One region of the Curtobacterium sp. L3-7 genome, then DNA from elsewhere that is predicted to be linked to it. Evidence: predicted binding sites of a transcription regulator. Region 1 holds the regulator's gene; the other holds the start of a gene.
The links. Region 1 encodes HrcA, which represses chaperone genes, less so after heat shock. Its sites were predicted from a motif close to TTNGCACTCGNNNNNNNCGAGTGCNAA; they were not measured.
Positions count from the first base shown of each region.

Region 1 (4,253 bases):
CGGCATGCAGTCGGCGGTGCCGCACGTGCTCGCCACCCTCGACCGCACCCACGACCCGGAACGCGTGCCGCTCGTCGTCGACCTCGCGAAGCAGCTGGGACTCGACGTCTCGCTCGACCTCATCTACTCGACGCCGGGGGAGTCCCTCGACGACTGGCGCACCTCGCTCGACGCGGCGATCGCGTGCGAGCCCGACCACGTGTCGGCGTACTCGCTCATCGTCGAGGACGGCACCGCCATGGGCCGCGCGGTCAAGCGCGGTGAGCTGCCGGCGCCGGACGACGACGTCGCCGCGGACATGTACGAGCTCGCGGACCGGGTCCTCGGCGATGCCGGGTACGGCTGGTACGAGGTCTCGAACTGGGCGAAGGGCGACGAGCACGCCAGCCGCCACAACCTGTCGTACTGGAAGGGCCACGACTGGTGGGGTGTCGGCCCCGGCGCGCACTCGAGCGTCGCCGGCACGCGCTGGTGGAACGTCAAGCACCCGGCCGCGTACGCGAACCGGGTGCTCGCCGACGAGTCGCCGGCCGCAGGGCGCGAGACCCTCGACGACGAGACCAGGTACGTCGAGCGCGTGCTCCTCGCCACGCGCGTCCGCGGCGAGCTCCGGACGTCCGAACTCCGCCAGGAGGGCCGTGGCCGGGTCGCGGGGCTCATCGCCCGTGGTCTCGTGGACGGGCGCAGTGCCCTGGGGGCGCCCGGCACGCCGGGTCGCCTGGACCTGACGCTGCGGGGCCGCCTGCTCGCGGACGCCGTGGTCCGCGAGCTGCTCGACGAGCCCTGGTCCGTCAGTTCTTGACGAACTCGATCGTCAGCGGGTAGCGGTAGAAGCGGCCCTGGTTCGCGGCGACGGCGGCCATGATGCCGAAGACGATCGACACGACCCACACGCCGAAGATGATCAGCACGCCGATGCCGAGCCACGACGTGACGACGCCGACCGCGTACGCGATGGCCATCGTGATGTGGAAGTTCAGGGCGACCCGGGTGTGCTCGCGGACGAACTGGCCACGGTCGCGCAGGACGAAGTACGCCACGAGCGGGGCGATGAAGTTGAAGAGGATCCCGCCGACGTGCGTGAGCGTGGCCCAGAGGCGCTGGTCCTCCGGCGTCATCGGCTGCGGCGGCTGGTAGTACGGCCCGGGGCCCTGCGGCCCGCCGGGCTGCTGGCCCCAGGGTCCGCCCGGCTGTCCGTTGCCCGGCTGCTGTCCGTAGGTCATGCCGGAAGCGTAGCGACCCGATGTGGAGAAGTGTCGGGACGTCGGTGCACGGGCGTAGGATCAGCACTCGACACGTCCGAGTGCCAGCACGAGTGGAAGGGGTCCGGGTTGGTCAGCGAACGCTCCCTCGAGGTCCTCAAGGCCATCGTGCGCGACTACGTCGCCTCGCGCGAGCCCGTCGGGTCGAAGACGATCGTCGAGCGCCACGCCTTCGGGGTCAGCGCCGCGACGATCCGCAACGACATGGCCCTGCTCGAGGACGAGCAGCTGATCATCGCGCCGCACACCTCGTCCGGGCGGGTGCCCACCGACAAGGGGTACCGCGTGTTCGTGGACCACCTCGCCGCCGCCCGCCCGCTCTCCAGCGCGCAGCGGCACGCCATCGAGACCTTCCTCGGCGCGTCCAACGACCTCGACGACGTCCTCGGCCGGACCGTCCGGCTGCTCAGCCAGCTGACGAACCAGGTCGCCCTCGTCCAGTACCCCTCGATGGTGCGGGCACGGGTGCAGCACGTCGAGCTCGTCCGGCTGGGGGACTCCCGGCTGATGGTCGTGCTGATCACCGACACCGCCAGGGTCGAGCAGCGCGTCGTCGAGACCGACGTCGCGCTCGACGAGTCCGCGCTCGTCGAGCTCCGCACGGTGCTCAACGCGGCGACCGTCGGGCTCCTGCTCCACGACGTCCCGACGGCGCTGCGGGAGATCCCCGCGCAGATCCGGCCGGAGTCGCAGACCCTCGCCGGCGTCGTCGTCGCGACCGTGATCGAGCAGGTCGCGGCGAACCGGCAGGACCGCCTGGTGATGGCGGGCGCGGCGAACCTCGCGAAGAGCGAACAGGACTTCTCCGGCGGGCTCTTCCCGGTGCTCGAAGCGATCGAGGAACAGGTGACCCTCCTCCGGTTGTTCGGGGAGATGCAGCTCGACGACGTGTCCGTCACCGCACGGATCGGCGTCGAGAACGCGGAGTACGGCCTCGACGCGACGAGCATCGTCGCCGGCGGGTACGTCGCCGCAGGTGGTGAGGTCGCCAGGCTGGGCGTCCTCGGACCGACCCGCATGGACTACGGCTCCAACATGGCCGCGGTCCGCGCGGTCGCGCGGTACCTGTCCAGACTGCTCGGAGAGAATTGACGACCGCTGCAGTGCACGCCGACCGTGCCAGCCCGACCACGGCGGCGACGCGGGCCGACCGCGTGACGTGACCACGGCCTCCAGGCCGAACCGACCAGACGACCGACGAAACCAACTGAGGGATACGTGGCAGACCACTACGACGTCCTCGGTGTCCCGCGTGACGCGGCCGACGCCGACATCAAGAAGGCGTACCGACGCCTCGCGCGCGAGCTCCACCCGGACGTGAACCCGAGCCCGGACGCAGCCGAGCGCTTCAAGGACGTGACGCACGCGTACGACGTGCTGAGCGACCCCGAGCAGCGGAGACGGTACGACGCCGGCCCGCAGGCCGACAGCCCGTTCGGCGGTGGGGCCGGCGGCTTCAGCGACATCTTCGACGCCTTCTTCGGCGGCGGCGGGGGCGGCGGCCGGGGCACCGGTCCGCGCAGCCGTGCCGAACGGGGACAGGACGCCCTGCTCCGCATCGACGTCGACCTGGACGAGGTCGTCTTCGGCACGCACAAGGACGTCGAGGTCGACACGGCGGTCCTCTGCGAGACGTGCGGCGGTTCCTGCTGCGCTCCCGGTACGAGCCCGCGCACCTGCGACATCTGCGGTGGCTCCGGCCACATCCAGCGCCAGGTCCGGTCGCTCCTCGGCAACGTCGTGACGAGCGCGCCGTGCGGCACCTGCCGCGGCCACGGCACCGTCATCCCGAACCCGTGCCCGACCTGCCAGGGCCAGGGCCGCGTCCGCGCCCGTCGCACCATCCCGGTGGACGTCCCCGCCGGTGTCGACTCCGGTCTGCGCCTGCAGATGCCCGGTCAGGGCGAGGTCGGCCCGGCCGGCGGCCCGTCCGGCGACCTGTACCTCGAGATCCGCGTCCGCCACCACGACGTCTTCAGCCGCGACGGGGACGACCTCCTCGCCACGCTCGAGGTCTCGATGACCGACGCGGTGCTCGGCACCACGGCGACGATCGACGGGCTCGACGGTCCGGTCGAGCTCGAGATCCGTCCCGGCGTGCAGAGCGCCGACGTGCTCGTGCTGAAGGACCGCGGCGTCACGAAGCTGCGAGGGAACGGCCGTGGCGACCTCCGCGTCGGTGTGCAGGTCGTCACCCCTACGAAGCTGTCGCACAAGGAGCGTCAGCTCGTCGAGCAGCTCGCGAAGTCGCACAAGGCGTCACCGCCGCAGCTCGCCCGGTTCCAGCAGGGGATGTTCGGCAAGCTCCGCGACCGCTTCTTCAACTTCTGATGGCGTCGCTCTACCTGGTGGAGTCGCTCGACGGTGTGGCCGTCGGCGGCTCCGTGACGCTCGACGGTGCCGAGGGCCGGCACGCCGTGACGGTGTCGCGGGTGCGGGTCGGGGAGACGCTGCGGCTCTCGGACGGCCAGGGCACGGTCGTCGTCGGCGCGGTCTCGTCGCTCGGCCGCGACTCGCTGTCGCTGACGGTGTCGGACGTCCTGGTGTCGTCGCGCCCGGTGCCGTCACTCACCCTCGTGCAGGCCCTCGCGAAGGGCGGCCGGGACGAGATGGCGGTGCAGGCGGCGACCGAGATCGGCGTCGACCACGTCGTGCCGTGGTCCGCGGCACGCAGCGTCTCCCGCTGGGAGGGTGCGAAGGTCGCGAAGGGCCGCACGCGCTGGCAGGCGATCGCGCAGGAAGCGGCGAAGCAGGCGATCCGGTCGTGGGTGCCGTCGGTGTCCGACCCGGTGACGACCGCAGCGCTCGCGGCGTCCGCGTCGTCGACCGGTGTGGTGCTCCTCGTGCTCGACCCGACCGCCACCGAACGGCTCGCCACGTGGGAGCCGCCTGCTGACGCCACGTCGATCTCGCTGGTCGTCGGCCCCGAAGGCGGTATCGACGGGTCGGAACTCGACCGCTTGTCGGCTGCCGGTGCCGTCCGGGTCCGGC
Region 1 covers NZ_CP151474.1:2,202,338-2,206,590, forward strand. Annotated here, with positions in the region: gene hemW (radical SAM family heme chaperone HemW) at 1-802, shown strand, start outside; gene AAEP80_RS10705 (DUF4870 domain-containing protein) at 792-1,223, opposite strand; gene hrcA (heat-inducible transcriptional repressor HrcA) at 1,332-2,354, shown strand; gene dnaJ (molecular chaperone DnaJ) at 2,481-3,593, shown strand; gene AAEP80_RS10720 (16S rRNA (uracil(1498)-N(3))-methyltransferase) at 3,593-4,253, shown strand, end outside.

Region 2 (4,253 bases), 1.8 Mb from region 1:
TGCCGGCGTTGAGCGCGATCTGCTTGAGCGGCGCGTCGATCGCCACGCGGACGATGTTCGCACCGGTCGCCTCGTCACCCTCGAGCGAGAGGGACTCGAGCGCCACGGCACCGGCCTGGATGAGGGCGACACCACCACCGGCGACGATGCCCTCTTCGACGGCTGCCTTCGCGTTGCGGACGGCGTCCTCGATGCGGTGCTTGCGCTCCTTGAGCTCGACCTCGGTCGCGGCACCCGCCTTGATGACGGCCACGCCACCGGCGAGCTTCGCGAGGCGCTCCTGGAGCTTCTCGCGGTCGTAGTCGGAGTCGGTCGCCTCGATCTCGGAGCGGATCTGACGGACGCGGCCGGCGATCTGCTCCTCGTCGCCAGCACCCTCGACGATGGTGGTCTCGTCCTTGGTGATGATGACCTTGCGGGCCTTGCCGAGCAGGTCGAGCGTGGCGTTCTCGAGCTTGAGGCCGACCTCTTCCGAGATGACCTGGCCGCCGGTGAGGATCGCGATGTCCTGCAGCATCGCCTTGCGACGGTCGCCGAAGCCCGGGGCCTTGACGGCGACGGACTTGAAGATGCCGCGGATCTTGTTCACGACGAGGGTCGCGAGCGCTTCGCCGTCGACGTCCTCGGCGATGATCAGGAGCTGCTTGCCCGCCTGGATCACCTTGTCGACGACCGGCAGGAGGTCCTTGATGTTCGAGATCTTCGAGTTGACGATCAGGATGTAGGCGTCCTCGAAGACGGCTTCCTGACGCTCGGGGTCGGTGACGAAGTACTGCGACAGGTAGCCCTTGTCGAAGCGCATGCCCTCGGTGAGCTCGAGCTCGGTGCCGAAGGTGTTCGACTCCTCGACGGTGACGACGCCTTCCTTGCCGACCTTGTCGATGGCCTCGGCGATGAGCGCGCCGATCGTCGGGTCCGCGGCGGAGATCGACGCGGTGGCGGCGATCTGGTCCTTGGTCTCGATGTCCTTGGCGTTCGCGAGCAGCTGGTCCGAGACGGCCGCGACGGCCTTCTCGATGCCGCGCTTCAGCGAGACGGGGTCGGCACCGGCGGCGACGTTGCGGAGGCCTTCGCGGACGAGGGCCTGGGCGAGCACGGTCGCGGTGGTCGTACCGTCACCGGCGACGTCGTCGGTCTTCTTGGCGACCTCCTTGACGAGCTCCGCACCGATCTTCTCGTACGGGTCGTCGAGCTCGATCTCCTTGGCGATGGAGACACCGTCGTTCGTGATCGTGGGGGCGCCCCACTTCTTCTCGAGGACGACGTTGCGGCCGCGCGGGCCGAGCGTCACCTTCACGGCGTCGGCCAGCTGGTTCAGGCCGCGCTCGAGGCCACGGCGGGCCTCCTCGTCGAAAGCAATGATCTTAGCCATGTGAGTTTCTCGTCCCTCCCGGACGTCGTGGGGGTCTTCTGGCACTCAGTACGACCGAGTGCCAATCCCGATTCTGGCACTCACCCCCTGAGAGTGCAACACACGACGCCCCGCACGAGCGAGCGCGACGCCCCCGCACGAACGAACACGCCACCCCACACGAACGAACGCGCCGCCCCGACGGGACGACGCGTTCGCGAGTGGTTCGGCGACTAGGCCGGACGCACCGACTCGGCCTGCGGGCCCTTGGACCCCGTGCCGACGTCGAACGTCACTGCCTGACCCTCTTCGAGGACCTTGTAGCCGCTCATGTCGATGGCCGAGTAGTGGACGAACACGTCCTGGCCCCCTCCATCGACGGTGATGAAGCCGAAGCCCTTTTCAGCGTTGAACCACTTGACGGTTCCGTTGGCCATGATCTGTTGCTCCCTGCGGTACTGCTGTTGCGATCGACGGCACCGTCGGGAGGCGCCGCGGGTCCGAGTCCCGGGCTTTCCTGGCGTGCGTACCGAGGTGCGACGACATTCCGATCACGGGGTGACCACTTGTGACTCTAATCAGGAAGCGCGATTCGGCAAGGGGTGTGACGGGTATTTCACGACGATTCCGCCGGAACTCAACGTGCCGGAAACACAGTTGTTACAAAAGGAAGACTCAACCGCTGAAGTCGGCCCCGAGCACGACACTGATGTCGGCATTCGGGAACGCCGCCGACTGTTCCACGGCGGTGACCCCGAGGGACTGCGCGATCCCCTTCGCGAGCGCGGCCTGCGACTCCTGCTGGTAGTACACGATCGTCGACGCGGTGCCCGTGGTCCCGGCGTTGCCGCTCGAGGTCACCTTCCACCCAGCTGCGGTCAGCTTCGACGTGCCCGAGGCCGCAAGCCCGGGCGTCGACGTGCCGTTCAGGACGACGAGCGTCGTGCTGCCCTGGTCCGACGGCGTCGCGGCAGCGGCCTCCGACGACGAAGACGACGAGGAACCGTCCGGCGACGAGGACGCAGACGGCGAAGCGGACGACGACGCCGACGCCGACGGCGCGGACGACGAGTCGCCGGTGAACGAGTAGCTGCCGTTCAGGAGCGCGAGGACGAGCACCCCGATGCCGACCAGCACGCCCGTCGCGAGCGCCGCCCACGCGAACGCGATCCAGCCGCGTCCCCGCCGGTGCATGCCGCGGTGCGCACCGACTCGTGGCCCGTCGGTCACGTCGTCGAAGCGGTCATGGGGGAATCTCGTCATCGTTCCTCTTCGGTTCCGGTGGCGGTCGCCGGCTGGACGAAGCTGCGGTTCGCCCGCGCGCTCGTCCGCGCACGGCGCAGTCGCTGCAGTCGCCCGACGAGCTGCGGGTCGTACGCCAGCGCCGCAGGGGAGTCGATCACCCGGTTGAGCACCTGGTAGTAGCGCGCCGGCGACATGTCGAACTCGACCCGGATCTCGGCTTCCTTCGTCCGGTCGTGCCGCGCACGCTCGTGCTCGAAGGCGAGCACGTGCTTGGCGAGCTCGCTGAGCTCGTCCGCGGGGATGGTGGTCACGACGGTCCGATCACATTCGGGTAACGGGTCTCGCACATCGTAGGGGTGCCGTCGATGTCGACCCTGGCATGGCGCTGGACTGTCGCGGAATCGGCCGCCGACCCTCTCAGAACCAGCGGATCGTGGTGCCGAAGGCGTCGGACACCGCGACCGCGACGCCGTCGACCGACAGGGTCGCGAACGTTCCGGGAGCCGCGGCGTCGACGTCGGACGGCAGCGTGGCCGCGACACCCGTCAGGATGCCGGTCCGCTCGAGGGCGATCCAGCGCACGCCGCGTTCGGCGACGCGGTCGACGAACCGTTGGCGATCCGGCCCGGGGACGTAGACGAGGGTCCCGGTGGTCAGCACGACCGGCTCGCAGTCGTCCGGCAGCAGGTCGAGTGCACGGTCCAGGTCGTCCGGCACGCGGCCGGCGACCCGGACGGGAGGCACGGCGAGTGTCGCGCGCGCCGCCGCACGCATCAGGGCGGTGCGGTCCAGCGCCTCCGGCGGCACCGCCTCCACCAACCGGTCGAACGCGTGGGGCGCGGCGAGGTCGATCGGGTTCGGGTCGAGGGCGACGCGCGCCGCGATCCGGATCGGCGCCGTGGCCGGCGCCGGCACCGCTCCCGATGCGTCGGCGACGAGGTTGATCGACGGGTCGACCGCGGCGGTGGCCATCCGCACGGTGCGGGTTCGCGCCCCCTGATGGTCATCGCACCCGGTAGTGACGGGGTGCGATGTCCGGGACGGGGCGCGATCCGAAGCGGGATCGGCCGCGACTCGGTAGTCGAGCGTCACGCGGTCGGGGATCGAGCACAGCCCGGCGGACGCACCGATGTCGACGAGCCCGATCGGCCGCGAGACCGTCGCGGCGAGCGCCGCGAACAGCGGGACGACCGGACCGAGCCGCCGCGGGTCGTTCGCCTGCACCGTGGCGGAGGCGAGGGCCGCGACGAGCGTGGGGCGAGCCTCCCGTCCGAGGGCGCGGAGCGCTCCCGGATCCGACGGATCCGCGCCCAGCCGACGCGCGACCGCGAACAGGAGCTCCGGTTGCCGCTGGGTCGCCGGGACCTCGTCGAGGAGCCCGACCAGGTCGTCGTCGAGCGAGCGTGCCCATGCGGCGTACGTCGGCGACACGGAGGCGATCCGGTCCGCGTACGCGGCGTAGCGGGCGCGGGTGCTCACTCGCGGTACATCCCGAGGTGGCGGATGCCGGCCTCCACGTACGGTTCGCCGAACCGCACGAACCCGTGCCGTTCGTAGAGCGCCGCGACGTACTCCTGCGCGTGCAGGACGAACGGTTCGCGCCCGTGGGCCTCGAGCACCGCCGCGACCAGTCGAGCCGCGATCCCGGTGCCGCGGT
Region 2 covers NZ_CP151474.1:116,611-120,863, forward strand. Annotated here, with positions in the region: gene groL (chaperonin GroEL) at 1-1,372, opposite strand, end outside; gene AAEP80_RS00555 (cold-shock protein) at 1,585-1,788, opposite strand; gene AAEP80_RS00560 (LytR C-terminal domain-containing protein) at 2,027-2,614, opposite strand; gene AAEP80_RS00565 (DUF3263 domain-containing protein) at 2,611-2,907, opposite strand; gene AAEP80_RS00570 (DUF2332 family protein) at 3,014-4,075, opposite strand; gene AAEP80_RS00575 (GNAT family N-acetyltransferase) at 4,072-4,253, opposite strand, start outside.
Region 2: a site for HrcA is predicted at 1,411-1,437, ahead of groL (chaperonin GroEL). Genes of this name have one in related genera too.